Regions from separate parts of the Yokenella regensburgei genome, predicted to be linked through region 3. Evidence: predicted binding sites of a transcription regulator. Region 3 holds the regulator's gene; each other region holds the start of a gene.
The links. The regulator PurR, encoded in region 3, represses purine synthesis genes. The targets are predictions, from matches to a motif close to CANGCAAACGTTTGCNTG.
Positions count from the first base shown of each region.

Region 1: purL (phosphoribosylformylglycinamidine synthase) is a predicted target of PurR. The motif match lies at 3,303-3,320, and genes of this name have one in related genera.
Region 2: gltB (glutamate synthase large subunit) is a predicted target of PurR. The motif match lies at 3,598-3,615, and genes of this name have one in related genera.

Region 1 is NZ_RBIZ01000003.1:24,576-30,433, forward strand. It holds gene C7387_RS00185 (MurR/RpiR family transcriptional regulator) at 1-211, opposite strand, end outside; gene yfhb (phosphatidylglycerophosphatase C) at 373-996, shown strand; gene tadA (tRNA adenosine(34) deaminase TadA) at 1,081-1,593, shown strand; gene mltF (membrane-bound lytic murein transglycosylase MltF) at 1,587-3,137, opposite strand; gene purL (phosphoribosylformylglycinamidine synthase) at 3,394-5,858, shown strand, end outside.
Region 2 is NZ_RBIZ01000004.1:673,617-679,474, forward strand. It holds gene arcB (aerobic respiration two-component sensor histidine kinase ArcB) at 1-1,967, opposite strand, end outside; gene mnmL (tRNA modification radical SAM protein MnmL/YtqA) at 2,045-2,965, opposite strand; gene gltB (glutamate synthase large subunit) at 3,649-5,858, shown strand, end outside.
Region 3 is NZ_RBIZ01000003.1:1,066,726-1,072,583, reverse strand. It holds gene C7387_RS05380 (MFS transporter) at 1-1,046, opposite strand, end outside; gene cydH (cytochrome bd-I oxidase subunit CydH) at 1,214-1,303, opposite strand; gene purR (HTH-type transcriptional repressor PurR) at 1,601-2,626, shown strand; gene punR (DNA-binding transcriptional activator PunR) at 2,627-3,556, opposite strand; gene punC (purine nucleoside transporter PunC) at 3,674-4,864, shown strand; gene cfa (cyclopropane fatty acyl phospholipid synthase) at 5,166-5,858, shown strand, end outside.

The sequences.
Region 1 (5,858 bases), 1.0 Mb from region 3:
TCAGTGCCAGCTTCAGCGCCGGAAAGCCTTTAAAGCCTAATTTTTGGGCGAACTTGACGACGCTGGACTGGCTGACGCCAGCCTCGGCGGCCAGCTGCTGAGAGCTGAGGTGACGCGCGTGGTCAGGCTGGGTGAGGATAAAATTCGCCAGCTTTTTATCGCTCTGCGCCAGGCTCGGATAGCGCTGCCGGATGCGGATTAAACAATTCATTGACGCTCCACAGATCGTGCCTGTCAGAATTTTTTATTCGATTATAAGGGATAAACAAGAATAATGACATTGTGTTACGTTTGCGCAAATGTGAGGTTAACTATGCCAGGATGTGTTTCAATCCTGGCAAACTGATTTAGCAATGGAGTTTGAGCCGTCCTATGCGTCGCGTTGTGTTTTTCGATCTTGATGGAACCCTGCATCAGCAGGATATGTTCGGCAGCTTTATGCGCTATCTGCTTCGTCGGCAGCCTCTTAACCTGTTGCTGGTGATCCCGCTTTTGCCGGTCATTCTGCTGGGGCTTTTATGCCAGGGTCGCGCTGCGCGCTGGCCAATGAGTCTGCTGCTGTGGGCCAGCACCTTCGGCCATAGCGAGGCGAGCCTGAAGAAGAAAGAAGCGCAGTTCGTTCACTGGTTCCGCCAGCACGTCGTCGCCTTCCCGCAGGTGCATGCCCGGCTGACCAATTATCTGACCGAGTCCGATGCCGACGTCTGGTTAATTACCGGTTCGCCGCAGCCGTTGGTGGAGCAGGTCTATTTTGATACCCCATGGCTGCCGCGCGTGAATCTCATCGCCAGCCAGATTGAGCGCAAATGCGGTGGCTGGGTGCTGACTATGCGTTGCCTTGGCCACGAGAAGGTCGCACAGCTGGAGCGTAAAATCGGCGCTCCGCTGCAGCTTTACAGCGGCTACAGCGACAGCAATCAGGATAATCCGCTACTCTTTTTCTGTCAGCACCGCTGGCGGATCACGCCTCGTGGTGAGCTGCAACAGCTGGAATAACATCACCCGTGATACTTCAAGCCGAATTATTCAGGGAAGATTGTGTATAATGCGCCCCGCCAAAATTTCTGGAGTGCCTGAGACGTGTCCGACAATGAACTGAACCATGAATACTGGATGCGCCACGCGCTGGGGCTGGCAAAGCGAGCCTGGGAAGAGGGTGAAGTTCCGGTAGGCGCGGTGCTGGTGCACAACAATCAGGTGATTGGCGAAGGCTGGAACCGCCCGATCGGTCGTCACGACCCGACGGCCCATGCCGAAATCATGGCGCTGCGCCAGGGCGGTTTAGTGCTGCAAAACTACCGTCTCACCGATACCACCCTGTATGTGACTCTTGAGCCATGCGTAATGTGTGCCGGGGCGATGGTACACAGCCGCATCGGCACCCTGGTATTCGGCGCCCGAGATGCTAAAACCGGCGCGGCCGGTTCGCTGATGGATGTCCTGCATCACCCGGGAATGAATCATCGGGTAGAGATTGTTGAAGGTATTCTGAGTGAAAGCTGTGCGGCAATGCTGAGTGATTTCTTCCGCCAGCGTCGGGCGGAGAAAAAAGCGCTGAAGAAGGCGGCAGATCCCGCCGCGGGGGATCAGTGACGCGGCACGTCCACGATCATATTGGGCACTTTCACCTGGATCTGCCCCGAATGTTCGTCCGGGAATAGCGACAGGAAAGGCAGCACCCCGGCGCTTCTCTGATTCAGCTCCTCTACCGATACCGCAGGATAATCTTGCGCAATCCGCATGGCCTGCTCCGCTTTCTTCTCTTTCTCGATCAGATAGCCGACCAGGCTTATCTGGTATTTACGGATGTTCTCAACGTAAGCGTAAGCCTCGTGTCCACGAGCGTAGCCATAGGTTAACCTGCTGTAGTACGGTTTCAGGCTGAGCAGCGGCAGGCGCTGCTTCACTTCCGCCCAGCTGTCCGGATTCCCTTTTTGTTTCGCCGTCAGCGCCCGGGCATCCAGCATATGTGCGTAACCCATATTGTAGGCCGCCAGCGCAAACCAGATCCGCTCATCCGGCGGTACGGTGTCCGGCACTTTGGTCATCATGTCCTGCAGATAACGCATTCCGCCGCTGATACTTTGCTCGGCGTCGGTACGATCGGTCAGCCCCAGGCTCTGTGCGGTATTTTTGGTCAGCATCATCAGGCCGCGAACCCCGGTTGGAGAGGTTGCTAACGGATCCCAGTGTGATTCCTGATAAGAAATCGCCGCCAGCAGGCGCCAGTCAATCTCCTGCGCGTACTTCTCAAACATCGGTCGCAGGTCGGGGAGGGTACTGTCTACCGCCCGCAGGAAGGTGCGGGTATCGACGTAGTCAAACCCGTCTCCGTGACCGAGGTATTTCTCTTCAAGGCGGGCTAAGGTACCGTCTTCATTAATGTTATTAAAGAAGTCGAGCATGGCGGCCGGAAGCGTATTGTCTTCGCTGCGAAGCGTAAACCAGGTGACCGGCTGTTCGTCGGTGACGTCGAGTGCGACGGCAAGTTCCGGATGCACTCGCTGGTACAGGCTGATGGCAACGGAGTCGGCAATGGTGTAGTCGAGTTTACCTTCTATCACGTCGTCCATTAACGCGACGCTGCCGCGTTTGTCATCCACGGTCCACGACAGGCGCGGGTACTTTTTCTCTTTCAACGCCTGCAAATCATTGATCGCCACGTGGCCGGGGGCAATGGTCAACTGCTGCGCGGTCACGTTCTCAAGCGAGCGCGGGCGGTAGTTCCCCACCTTATAGACCAACTGCTGGGAAACGGAGTAATACGTCGGACCGGCCTGGTAGTTTTTCAGGCGCTCAACATTATACACCAGCCCCGCGGCCAGCATATCGGCCCGGTCGTGGTCGAGATCGTCAAACAACTGGCTGATGTTTTGCCGTACGGTCACTTTCAGCTTCACGCCGAGGTAATCCGCAAACTGTCGGGCCAGCTCGTAATCGAGGCCGGAGTCTTTGTCGTTGATGTTGGTCCAGGTGAGGGGAGAGACGATGGTACTGACGCGCAGCTCCCCCCGCGACTGGATAGCGGCGATACGGTTGTCGGCTTTGCCGAACCAGGGGATAGAAGGCCATAAGGCCGCTGCCAGCAGCAGTGTAACAATGCCGATAAGCAGATAATTAATCTTTAATTTTTTCAATTAGTTAATTCTCTGCGCTGAAGTGTCGTCAGTCAGCAGTTACCATAGTGATGGCCTGGGAGTGAGAGTCATGTGGACGGCATTTTGCTTAACAATAAGACAGTTGGCAACTTATTCCGGGGATTAGTCACACCAATTGTCAAAATGACAGCCTGATTTTATTTCGACGCAAACGGTTACGTAGCCGCCCAGGATCCTCTATAATGGCGCCCGTTTTCCCCTTGCGTACACTGAAACCCAGAAGACGAGAGACTTAATGATGGAAATTCTGCGTGGTTCGCCTGCACTGTCTGCATTTCGTATCAACAAACTGCTGACGCGCTTCCAGGCCGCCAATCTGCCGGTAAGCAATATATATGCTGAATATGTCCATTTTGCCGAGCTTAGCGCTCCGCTCTCCGGTGACGAGTTCTCCCGACTGGAGCGTCTGCTTCAGTATGGCCCGAAGCTTAGCAGCCATACTCCTTCAGGAAAGCTGCTGCTCGTTACCCCTCGCCCTGGCACTATCTCCCCCTGGTCTTCCAAAGCAACTGACATCGCCCACAACTGCGGACTGGAGCAAATTGCTCGTCTGGAGCGCGGTGTTGCCTGGTACATTGAAGCCTCGACGCTCAGCACGGAACAGTGGGATGCGGTGGTCGCAGAACTACACGACCGGATGATGGAGAGCACCTTTACCTCTCTGGAAGCGGCGCAGAGCCTGTTTGCTCATCATCAGCCGGCTCCGGTTGCCAGCGTCGATCTGCTGGGTCAGGGGCGTCAGGCGCTGGTGGATGCCAACGTGCGCCTGGGGCTGGCGCTGGCGGAAGACGAAATTGATTACCTGCAGGACGCCTTCGTTAAGCTGGGCCGCAACCCGAACGATATCGAACTGTATATGTTTGCGCAGGCCAACTCTGAGCACTGTCGCCACAAGATTTTTAACGCCGACTGGATTATCGACGGCGAAGAGCAGCCAAAGTCGCTGTTCAAAATGATTAAGAACACCTTTGAGAAAACCCCGGAGCACGTGCTCTCCGCTTATAAAGATAACGCCGCGGTGATGGAAGGTTCTGATGTGGGCCGATTCTTTGCCGACCACGAAGCCGGGCGCTACGACTTCCATCAGGAGCCGACGCACATTCTGATGAAGGTGGAGACGCATAACCACCCGACGGCTATTTCGCCGTGGCCGGGTGCGGCGACGGGCTCCGGCGGTGAAATCCGCGATGAAGGGGCGACCGGACGCGGTGCCAAGCCAAAAGCGGGCCTGGTGGGCTTCTCGGTGTCTAACCTGCGTATCCCGGGCTTTGAACAGCCGTGGGAAGAAGATTTTGGTAAGCCGGAGAGGATCGTTACCGCACTCGATATCATGACCGAAGGTCCATTGGGCGGCGCGGCGTTCAACAACGAATTCGGTCGTCCGGCGTTGAACGGTTATTTCCGTACCTATGAAGAGAAGGTGACCAGCCATAACGGCGAAGAGCTGCGCGGCTACCACAAACCTATCATGCTGGCGGGCGGTATCGGCAACATTCGCGCTGAGCACGTGAAGAAAGGCGACATCCCGCCGGGCGCGAAGCTAATTGTCCTCGGTGGTCCGGCGATGAACATCGGCCTTGGCGGCGGTGCAGCGTCTTCTATGGCTTCCGGCCAGTCCGACGCCGATCTCGATTTTGCTTCCGTGCAGCGCGACAACCCGGAAATGGAGCGCCGTTGCCAGGAAGTTATCGACCGCTGCTGGCAGATGGGCGACGCCAACCCGATCCTGTTCATTCACGATGTCGGTGCGGGCGGTTTGTCTAACGCGATGCCGGAGCTGGTGAGCGACGGGGGGCGCGGTGGCCGCTTTGAGCTGCGCGACATCCTGAGCGATGAGCCGGGTATGAGCCCGCTGGAAATCTGGTGTAACGAATCCCAGGAACGCTACGTGATGGCGGTCGCAGCCGACCAGCTCCCGCTGTTTGATGCGCTGTGCAAACGCGAACGCGCGCCGTACGCGGTGATCGGTGAAGCGACGGAAGAACTGCACCTGACGCTAAACGACAGCCACTTCGATAACCAGCCTATCGATATGCCGCTTGATGTGCTGCTCGGTAAAACGCCGAAGATGACCCGCGATGTCACCACGCTTGCTGCAAAAGGCGAGCAGATTGACAGAAAAGGCATCACCGTGGCTGACGCGGTTAATCGCGTACTGCATCTCCCGGCGGTGGCCGAGAAGACCTTCCTCGTCACCATCGGCGACCGTACCGTTACCGGCATGGTGGCGCGCGATCAGATGGTCGGGCCGTGGCAGGTACCGGTAGCCAACTGCGCGGTGACTACCGCAAGCCTCGACAGCTACTACGGCGAAGCGATGGCGATGGGCGAACGAGCCCCGGTGGCGCTGCTCGACTTTGCCGCCTCTGCCCGTCTGGCGGTGGGGGAAGCACTGACCAACATTGCGGCGACGCAGATTGGCGATATCAAACGTATTAAGCTCTCTGCCAACTGGATGGCCGCCGCGGGTCACCCGGGCGAAGATGCAGGTCTGTATGAAGCGGTTAAAGCGGTGGGCGAAGAGCTTTGCCCGGCGCTGGGGCTGACCATTCCGGTGGGTAAAGACTCGATGTCGATGAAAACCCGCTGGCAGGAAGGCACTGAAGAGCGCGAGATGACGTCACCATTGTCGCTGGTCATCACCGCATTTGCCCGCGTTGAAGACGTGCGTCGTACCGTTACGCCGCAGCTTGCCACTGA
Region 2 (5,858 bases), on a different contig from region 3:
TCGGTCGCTGTCACTACGTCCTCCTCTTCACAGGTATCCCAGAACTTCTTAATAATAGAGGTCAGCGCCGGGACGGACAGCGGCTTACTCAGCACGTCGTCCATTCCGGCATCAAGATATTCTTTTTTGTCTTTCAGTACGTTAGCCGTCAGCGCCACCAGCGGCGGCAGCTCATCGGACTGATAGCGCTGCTTCAGCTCGCGGGAAATATCCAGCCCGGTCATGTCCGGCAACTGAATATCCAGCAGCACCAGGTCATATTCACCCGGGGCAAACATCTCCAGCGCGGCTTTCCCGGTCATCGCCACATCCACGCTGTTGCCAAGTTTCTCAAGCACAGAGCGGGCTACAATGACGTTCAACTCAATATCTTCAACCAGCAGCACATGCAGAGCCGGCAGCGGCATATCGTCATCTTCAAGAGTGCCATCAACTTCTTCCGCCACCGCAGGCGCATGCACGGTTAAAGTAAAGACGGAGCCATGGCCCGGCCGGCTACTGACGGTGATATCCCCGCCCATGTTTTTCGCCAGTCGACGCGAAACGGCAAGACCAATACCGGTCCCTGTCGCCGGTTTGCCACCGTGACTGTCTTTCACCTGATAGTACATGGCGAAGATCTTATCCTGCTCGTTCTGCGGAATACCGATCCCCGAGTCTTCCACCTCGAAGTGCAGCATATCGCCTTCATCGTAGCGCACGCGCACTGCAACGTTCCCTTGCTGAGTAAATTTGACGGCGTTGCTAATTAAATTCCACAGGATCTGGCGCAGGCGCGTACCGTCGGTAATGACCTTATGCGGCAGCGGCTGAGCGGGCTCCATCACAAAGCGCAGACCTTTCTGCTGCGCCTGCAGGCCGGAAAGGTTTTCGAGGTCTGCGAGGAAGCTGGTGAAGTCGACCGGCTGGTTATCGAGCTGAACCTTGCGGCGCTCCATCTTGTCCATGTCGATGATGTCGTTAAAGATGTTGCCTAACGTCACCGCCGATACGTGAATGGTTTTCAGGTATTTTTCCTGCTCACTGGTGAGATCGGTATCCAGCAGAATACGGCTTAAGCCGACGATGCCGTTCAGCGGTGTGCGCAGTTCATGGCTGATGGTCGAAATGAAGGTCGTCTTGTCGCGGCTGGCGCGCTCAAGCGCATCCTGATAGCGCTTACGCTCGGTAATATCGCGGCCAAATCCCATCAGACCATGGCGTTTCCCCACCCGGTCGTAATACGGCACTTTACGAATTTCGAAGCAGGCTTTGCGTCCATCCGGATAGTCCAGCCACTGCTCATAGGTCAGCGACACGTTATGGCGAAACACCTTCTCGTCGGTTTCCATCACCTTCGCCGCCGCCTCTTCGCTGTATACGTCCTGCGGCTTCAGATTAACCAGCTGTTTTTCACTCTTCCCGGTTAACAGCTCCATCGCCCGGTTACAGCCGGAGAACTCTTTATCTTCATTACGATAGAAAACCAGGTCGGGAGAGGCATCGAGGAAAGAACGCAGGAAAGAGGATTGCTGTTCGAGCTGAATCTGCGCTTCTTCACGCTCTTTCATTTCAATTTTCAGACGTTCAAGGGTCGCCTGACGCTCAGCTTCCGCTTTCTCACGATCGCTGATTTCCTGGTTCAACTGCGCAATGTTGTCTTTTAGCTGAACGTTGAGCTTCAGGTCACGCTCGCGCATCTCTTCAAGTTTTTCAACAAGCCGGGACAGGCGCTGACGCGACTCTTCAAGCTGCTCTACCACCACCGAGAGGAAATACACCGCCCAGGGCGTGATTAACAACCCAAAGAAGATTGAACGGATAACGTCAATGCTCTCAACCTGGCCGTGCAGCACCATGGTCACGGCCATCTGCACCACAATCGCCAGCACCACCAGCGCGAGTGCAAGCAGCATGGAAAAACGCACCAACCCGAGCTTCATCATCAGGTCGACGTAATACTGCGCAAGTAAACGGATTTGCTTCATAGGGGATCCCTTCGCCACATCTTCGCTCAATAATACCCAATTCTGAGCGAGGCGTTGAAGGAAGTGTAAAAAATGCGTTATGGGATCCAGCAAGAACCGACGGCAGATCCCTGAACACCATGAGCATTGAGGTATTTGTCGAGCTCTACCATCCCGGTCCAGCGGTTTTCACACCACAGTGGAGCGAGCAGCGTTGGCCGCCGCGCGCTGGCGGAAATACGATGATAGACCACCTCTGCCGGGGTGTGACGAATCATCTCTCCGGCGGTCACCGTGTATTCATCAAGCGCAATACCGTCAAGCCTGCCCGCTGCCCACGCCTTCGCCATGATACTGCCGGTGACGATGTGTAACGGGTGCAGCTTAATACCGTCAACACCGGTATCAACAACCCGTTCAAGAGTTTGCAGACACTCGGTTTGTCCTTCACCCGGCAGACCAACAATCAGATGTGAGCACACCTTCAGCCCCCGTGCCCGCGCCAGTCGGGTGGTATTCTGATAACAGGCAAAATCATGGCCGCGGTTAATGCGATGCAGAGTTTTATCATGTGCCGACTGCAGGCCCAGCTCCAGCCAGACTTCATAGCCCTGCTCGTGGTAATCGCTCAGCAAATCAAGCACGGCTTCAGGAACGCAGTCCGGACGCGTACCAACGCACAGGCCAACGATGCTCGCCTGGGCCACGGCCTGTTGATACATCGAGCGCAGCACCTGCACTTCCGCAAAGGTGCTGGTGTAGGCCTGGAAATAGGCCAGATAACGTTTAGCCCGGTTCACCCTCAGAGCCTGATGCGCCAGCTGTTCGGCAATAGAGCTGTGCTGCTGCGCTTCATCAGCAAAGGAGGCGACATTACAGAAGGTACAGCCGCCACGGCCGATGGTGCCATCGCGATTCGGGCAACTGAACCCACCGTGCAGCGTGAGTTTATGAACCTTTTCGCCATAACGGCGCGTAAGATCCCCACCAAACATATTGACTAATTTCTGTAACTGCATAATCTGGTAAACCGGCCTCAACAAAGGGGCCAAGCCTGCCATTTTTACGCTCTGTTGGCGATGACCTGGATCAATCGCCACGGCCGCCTTTTATTTATTGCATATTCAAGCACAATTACTGCAACTTCATTCAGCCTAAAGGCAATGACTTTTACTTATGTCAGAACGCTTTTTTTCACTATTCTTCGGCATGGTAAAAAACAGAGGCATGAAGCGACTTTAGCAGCATTACCAGGATAAAAATCTGTCGGAAATGTCGACTTTAGCACACTAAAGGGCTAATACCGCTTTCATACAGTGAGACAGATCACACTCAATCGCCACTTCCCTGACAGAATCTTTACGATAAAATTACTGATATATCATTACTTATCATTAACATAACTACCTGCTAGCACATTTTTCTATCAATAAGTTTGCCATTTGACCTGTGTGCAGATTCCCGATAAGTTGGAAATCCGCTGGAAGCTTTCTGGATGAGCGCTCTGCTCATCATATTTATGCAGTAATTGAGATTCCCTCTGAAGCAAGTCCTCAATACTTGTGCACCGATGCGAAAAGGATACTAGAGGGCGAATGCGAGGCAGGTGTATGAAACACCGAACCCCGTCGCCATGCCCTTGCTGCGCCTGCGCGCAATCGGTTCGGAGGTCGTCCCGTAGAGCCTGGGGAGGTTCACTGATATGTTGTACGATAAATCCCTTGAGAAGGATAACTGTGGTTTCGGCCTGATCGCCCACATAGAAGGCGAACCTAGCCACAAGGTAGTGCGTACCGCCATTCACGCACTGGCCCGTATGCAGCACCGTGGAGCGATCCTCGCCGATGGTAAAACCGGCGACGGTTGCGGCCTGCTGTTACAAAAACCGGACCGTTTCTTCCGCCTGGTGGCTGAAGAACGCGGCTGGCGTTTAGCCAAAAACTACGCCGTCGGGATGATTTTCCTGAACAAAGACGCTGAACTGGCAAGCGCTTCCCGCCGTGTGGTGGAAGAAGAACTGCAGCGTGAAACGCTGTCGATTGTCGGCTGGCGTGACGTGCCGACCAACGAAGGCGTGCTCGGCGAAATCGCCCTCTCCTCCATGCCGCGCATCGAGCAAATCTTTGTTAACGCCCCGGCAGGCTGGCGCCCGCGCGATATGGAGCGTCGTCTATTCATCGCTCGTCGCCGTATCGAAAAACGTCTGCAGGAAGACAAAGACTTCTACGTCTGTAGCCTGTCTAACCTCGTGAACATCTATAAAGGTCTGTGTATGCCGGCGGATCTGCCGCGCTTCTACCTGGATCTTGCGGATCTGCGTCTGGAGTCGGCCATCTGCCTGTTCCACCAGCGCTTTTCCACAAACACCGTGCCGCGCTGGCCGCTGGCACAGCCGTTCCGCTATCTGGCACACAACGGCGAGATCAATACCATCACCGGTAACCGCCAGTGGGCCCGCGCCCGTACCTATAAATTCCAGACTCCGCTGATCCCGGATCTGCAGGACGCTGCGCCGTTCGTCAACGAAACCGGCTCCGACTCAAGCTCCCTCGACAACATGCTCGAGCTGCTGCTGGCAGGCGGAATGGATATCGTGCGCGCCATGCGTTTACTGGTGCCGCCTGCCTGGCAGAACAACCCGGATATGGACCCGGAGCTGCGCGCCTTCTTCGACTTTAACTCCATGCACATGGAGCCGTGGGACGGCCCGGCAGGTATCGTCATGTCCGACGGTCGCTTTGCTGCCTGTAACCTCGACCGTAACGGCCTACGCCCGGCGCGCTACGTCATCACCAAAGACAAGCTCATCACCTGTGCCTCAGAAGTCGGCATCTGGGACTACCAACCGGATGAAGTGGTTGAGAAAGGCCGCGTGGGCCCGGGCGAGCTGATGGTTATCGACACCCGCGGGGGCCGGATTCTGCACTCGGCGGAAACCGATAACGATCTGAAGAGCCGTCACCCGTACAAAGAGTGGATGGAGAAAAACGTCCGTCGCCTGGTGCCGTTCGAAGATCTGCCGGATGAAGACGTCGGCCACCGCGAGCTGGACGACGATATGCTCGCGAGCTTCCAGAAACAGTTTAACTACAGCGCGGAAGAGCTGGACTCGGTTATCCGCGTGCTCGGTGAAAACGGTCAGGAGGCTGTAGGCTCGATGGGTGATGATACCCCGTTCGCCGTGCTTTCCAGTCAGCCGCGCATCATTTACGACTACTTCCGTCAGCAGTTTGCGCAGGTGACTAACCCGCCAATCGATCCGCTGCGCGAAGCACACGTGATGTCCCTTGCCACCAGCATTGGCCGCGAGATGAACGTGTTCTGCGAAGCAGAAGGCCAGGCGCACCGTCTGAGCTTTAAATCGCCGATCCTGCTGTTCTCCGACTTCACCCAGCTCACGACCATGAAGGAAGAGCACTACCGCGCTGACCGCCTGGATATCACCTTTGATGTCACCGAGGCCACACTGGAAGAGACGGTAAAAGCGCTGTGTGACAAAGCCGAACAAATGGTCCGCAACGGCACCGTTCTGCTGGTGCTCTCGGACCGGAATATTGCAAAAAACCGTCTGCCGGTACCGGCGCCGATGGCGGTGGGCGCTATCCAGACTCGTCTGGTAGATAAGAGCCTGCGCTGCGACGCCAACATCATTGTCGAAACCGCAAGTGCCCGTGACCCGCACCACTTCGCGGTGCTGCTGGGCTTTGGCGCGACGGCTATCTACCCGTATCTGGCCTACGAAACGCTGGCAAAACTGGTCGACAGCAAAGCTATCGACAAAGACTACCGCACGGTGATGCTGAACTACCGTAACGGCATCAACAAAGGCCTGTACAAAATCATGTCCAAAATGGGCATCTCGACCATCGCCTCCTACCGTTGCTCGAAGCTATTTGAAGCGGTTGGCCTGCA
Region 3 (5,858 bases):
ATCACCGCGCCACCGGCGGCGGCACCCAGTGCGTTACCGAGATTGAACGCCCCAATATTCACTGAAGAAGAAAGCCCTGGAGCTTCGTGAGCCACACGCATCACACGCATCTGCAGCGGCGGTACGACGGCGAAGGTTGCGGCGCCCCACACCACCATGCTGATAGCGGCGCCAATTTCACTGCGCGCCAGCAGCGGAATTGCCAGCATAATGACCATCAGCAGCAGCAGGAATACCTTCAGCGTCCGGCTGACCGAACGGTCGGCAAACTTACCACCAAGGTAGTTACCGATAGAGAAGCCCACGCCGATCAGCACCAGCATCGCGGTGATAAACAGCGGAGAGGCGTCGGTGATGGTGTGCAGGACTGGTGAAATATACGTATAAAGCGTAAACATCGCCCCGGCACCCAGCACGGTGGTCAGCAGCGCTGACAATACCTGCGGACGCATCAGTACAGAAAGCTCGCGTTTAACGTCAGGGCGCTCACCGGCACTCCCTTTTGGCAGAGAGAACCACAGGCTCAGCATCGCCACAACGCCCAGGCCGGCGGTAGCAAGGAAAGACATACGCCAGCCGATGGTTTCACCAAGCCAGGTCGCCGCCGGCACACCGCCGATATTGGCGATAGTCAGGCCCATAAACATGGTCGCCACCGCGCTTGCCTGTTTATGCTTCGGTACGACGCTTGCGGCCACCACTGACCCCAGGCCGAAGAACGCGCCGTGGTTAAGGCTGGTGATGATGCGTGATAGCATCAACGTGGTGTAATCCGGCGCAATCGCCGACAGCACGTTGCCGAGGGTAAAAATAGCCATCAGGAACACCAGCGCGTTACGGCGCGCCCGGTGAGACAGCAGCAGCGTCATCAGTGGTGCACCCACCATCACGCCAACGGCGTAGGCGCTGATTAACATCCCGGCAACCGGAATAGAAACATCAACCCCTTTCGCAATGACGGGCAGCAGGCCCATGGGTGAAAACTCGGTCGTACCGATGCCAAACGCGCCTATCGCGAGGGCTACTAATGGAAAATTGATTTTCATCTAACAACTCCGGTCAGCCGCGGCGAAGGCGCGGTACCCTATTAAGAAGTTGAAAGTATGACAGCAATCACAAAAAACAGAAGTGAAGGAATTGGCAAAAGATTATTGCGCAATTGATAACAATGGCGGGGGAAGGGATTGAGGGAGATGGCTCTCCCTCATGAAAATCAGTGCAGAACGGCCGTCAGCCCGGCCGCAACGATCAGGGCCAGGGTAATGATCGTGGTAGTCAGAGAGAGCTTCAGTTCGGTACTCATCAATTTTTCTCCTTTTTATCCCCACATGAAAAGTGAGCTTGCTCATTTTTACATAGTTAAGCACAAAAATCTGCACGCTTTTCGTCGCGATGATCATTATTTCTCTTTCCCTTTGCGCCAGGATGAGCCAAAATCCCACGCTAAATTAAAAGCGTACCGGCCATTGACCCCCTCCTGTCGTCCTGTGTCGTTTTCCCGGCGTAATGCAATCTGAAATGATTGCGTCAGGGTGTGTAGAGGCAAACGTTTACGTAGCAAGTTATACAGGAGTTCAGGATATGGTCTGGAGTGAGAGCCATGGCAACGATTAAAGATGTAGCGAAGCGCGCAAACGTTTCCACTACAACCGTATCACACGTAATTAACAAAACCCGCTTTGTGGCGGAAGAGACGCGCAACGCGGTGTGGGCAGCGATCAAAGAGCTGCACTACTCCCCGAGCGCCGTCGCCCGTAGCCTGAAGGTTAATCACACGAAATCGATTGGCCTGCTGGCGACCAGCAGCGAAGCGGCCTACTTCGCTGAAATCATTGAAGCGGTTGAGAAAAATTGCTTCCAGAAAGGCTATACCCTGATTCTGGGTAACGCCTGGAACAACCTTGAAAAGCAGCGTGCTTATCTGTCGATGATGGCGCAAAAGCGCGTCGATGGCCTGCTGGTCATGTGTTCTGAGTACCCGGAATCGGTTATCTCAATGCTGGAAGAGTACCGTCATATCCCGATGGTGGTGATGGACTGGGGCGAAGCTCATGCCGACTTCACCGACTCCGTTATCGATAACGCCTTCGAAGGCGGTTATATGGCGGGCCGCTACCTGATTGAGCGTGGCCACCGTGAAATCGGCGTGATCCCGGGACCGCTTGAGCGCAACACCGGCGCGGGCCGTCTTGCCGGCTTTATGAAAGCCATGGAAGAAGCGCTGATTAAAGTGCCGGAGCACTGGATTGTACAGGGCGACTTTGAGCCAGAATCCGGCTATCGCGCCATGCAGCAGATCCTCGGCCAGCAGCACCGCCCCACCGCCGTATTCTGCGGTGGCGATATCATGGCGATGGGTGCCATTTGCGCCGCCGACGAGATGGGATTGCGCGTGCCGACGGATATTTCGGTGATCGGTTATGATAACGTGCGCAACGCCCGCTATTTCTCCCCGGCGCTGACCACCATTCACCAGCCGAAAGATTCTCTGGGTGAAACGGCGTTCAATATGCTGCTCGACCGTATCGTCAACAAACGCGAAACCTCGCAGTCCATCGAGGTGCATCCGCGTCTGGTGGAACGTCGCTCCGTTGCCGACGGCCCGTTCCGCGATTATCGTCGTTAATCACTTCTGCGGGTCCGGAGCCTCCGGTACCCGCAGCCACTCCCGGTTCAGCGTTTCACTATCCCCAAGATAATCCAGCAACCAGGCCAGCGCCGGAGACATATCCTGCTGCTGCCACGTCAGGCAACAGGCAGAATCCTGGTACGGGTTTTCGAGACACAGTTCCACCCACTCCCCGCTTTCGATCCACGGACGAGCAAAATGCTCTGGCACCATGCCAACACACAACCCCGCCGACAGACAGGTGGCCGACGATGTCCAGTCCGGCACCACGACGCGTTTCTGGTTATCCAGAAGCCAGGTGGTCCGCTTTGGCAGCGATCGCGAGGTATCTTCGGTGACCAACGAAGGCCAGTTGCGCAACGCCTCATCGCTGAGCACGCCTTCCATGCTCGCCAGCGGATGATGATGCGCAACCACGCACACCCAGTGCAGTGTGCCCATATCGCGAAACGCGTAGCGTCCCCCGACCGGGATCGCCTGCGTCGCGCCGATCGCCATCTCTACCCGACCATCAGCCAGTGCATCCCAGACGCCGTTGAACACTTCCTGGTAGACAATCAGCTCGACGTCCTGAAAATGGCGATAGAAATCAACGATCATCTGCCGGGTACGTTCCGGCCTGACGATATTATCGACGGCAATGGGCAACTGGCCGCGCCAGCCGTTGGCAATCTGCTGACACTGCTGGCGGGTGATCTGCATTTTTTTGATAACAGAACGCCCTTCTTTTAAAAACCAGACACCGGCAGGCGTCAGTTCAACATCGCGATGGCGCCGTTCAAAGAGCGGTACGGCGAGCCACTCCTCCAGCTGACGTACCGTATAACTGACCGCGGAGGGCACGCGATGCAGCTCCTGGGCCGCTGCGCTGAAGCTGCCATTACGGGCGACAGCATCGACCACTTCAAGAGAATATTCAGACCACATTTTCTGCCTACAAAAATTTTGAATTCACTAAACAAATATTAGCGTTTCACAAGCCGCTTTGCACTCCCTACACTCAGCGCCTGAGTCGTACACCTGCATCTATAAAGAGAAAGTGATATGCAACCTGGAAAATTATTTCTTGCCTGGCTGGCCGGTTTAAGCGTGCTCGGCTTCCTGGCGACGGACATGTACCTGCCCGCTTTTGCCGCTATTCAAAGCGATCTACAAATACCTGCCGCCAGCGTGAGCGCAAGCCTGAGCCTGTTCCTGGCCGGTTTCGCCGTCGCGCAACTGCTGTGGGGACCGCTGTCCGACCGCTATGGTCGCAAGTGGATCCTGCTCGCCGGTTTAACCATTTTTGCCCTTGGCTGCCTTGGCATGCTGTGGGTACGTGACGGCATGCTGCTGCTGGTCCTGCGCTTTGTGCAGGCCGTTGGCGTCTGCGCAGCAACGGTAACCTGGCAGGCGATGGTCACCGATTACTATCCGGCCCACCGCACCAACCGCATTTTTGCCACCATCATGCCGCTGGTTGCCCTCTCTCCGGCGCTGGCGCCGCTGTTGGGTAGCTGGATCCTGGTACATCTGGAATGGCAGGCCATTTTCGGAGCGCTGTTTATTATTACGCTGATTCTGATGATCCCGGCGCTGCGCCTGAAGAAGCCTGCCGAGAAAGCAGCACAAAAATCAGAAAAGAAACTGACCTTCTTTACCCTGCTGCGCTCCCGTGCCTACTGCGGCAACGTGTTGGTTTATGGTGCCTGTTCAGCCTGTTTCTTCGCGTGGCTGACCGGCTCCCCGTTCCTGCTGCACGAGATGGGTTACGGCCCGGGTGCTATTGGTCTGAGCTATGTGCCGCAAACTATTGCCTTCCTGGTAGGGGGTTACGGCTGTCGTGCTGCGCTGCAGAAATGGGAAGGTAAACAGCTGCTGCCGTGGGCGATGATGCTGTTTGCGCTTAGCACCATTGCCACCTGGGCGGTGGGTCTGTTCGATAACGCTACGCTCACCGGTCTGCTCATTCCGTTCTGCATTATGGCGATGGCGAATGGGACTATTTACCCGATTGTGGTTGCCCAGGCGCTCCAGCCCTTCCCGCAGGCTACCGGTCGCGCCGCGGCGCTGCAAAATACGCTGCAATTAGGACTGTGCTTCCTGGCAAGCCTGCTGGTTTCTACCTTCATCACCGCGCCATTAACCGCAACAACCAGCGTGATGTTGGGTACGGTGGTGCTGGCAGGTATCGGATACGCCATGCAGGCGCAGCGCGGTGAAGCTAAGCCGGTCGTCGCAGAAACCACGAATTAATTACGGAAAATATAATACTTAATTGATAATATTTGTCTGCTAACATTTTTTTATTGAATCACTGCTTTTAGCGGCCTATACTGAACCCGTTACACATAATTATGAAGTTTATTATGCATTAACGGGTTCAGGATTTGTTCCCGCTTCTCCATGGATGGCCTTTCAGTAAGGGTTTTCACCCTTCTCTGTTCTACGTCGGATAGCTGGTTCACGGTACTTTCCGTGAAATTTCTCACAAGCCTAAAAAAAAGCGACTACGCTGTTTTATGGATCTAAATCACTAGCGCGTGATGGAGAAGCTATGAGTTCATCGTGTATTGATGAAGTAAGCGTGCCAAATGACGAATGGCACCGAATTGCCAATGAACTGTTAAGTCAGGCAGATGTCACCATTAACGGATCTGCACCTTCCGATCCGCAGGTTACCAATCCTCGTTTCTACAAGCGTGTCCTCCAGGAAGGATCACTTGGCCTTGGTGAAAGTTATATGGACGGCTGGTGGGAGTGTGAACGGCTGGACGTTTTCTTTCAAAAGGTACTGAGTGCCGAGCTGGACAAAAAACTGCCCCACCACTTGAAAGACACGCTGAGAATCGCAGGCGCTCGTTTATTTAATCTACAAAGTAAAAAAAGAGCCTGGATTGTGGGTAAAGAGCATTACGATCTTGGCAACGATCTTTTCAGCCAGATGTTAGATCCGTTAATGCAATACTCCTGTGGTTACTGGAAAGATGCCAAAACGCTTGAAAATGCGCAGCTGGCAAAACTGGATCTGATTTGCCAGAAACTGAAGCTCAAGCCAGGCATGCGAGTGCTGGATATTGGCTGCGGCTGGGGTGGACTGGCGTTCTACATGGCAAAACACTACGGGGTGGGCGTCGTTGGCGTGACCATCTCTGCTGAACAGCAGAAAATGGCGCAGGACCGCTGCGAAGGGCTGGATGTTGATATCCGGCTGCAGGACTACCGCGACCTGAACGATCAGTTTGACCGT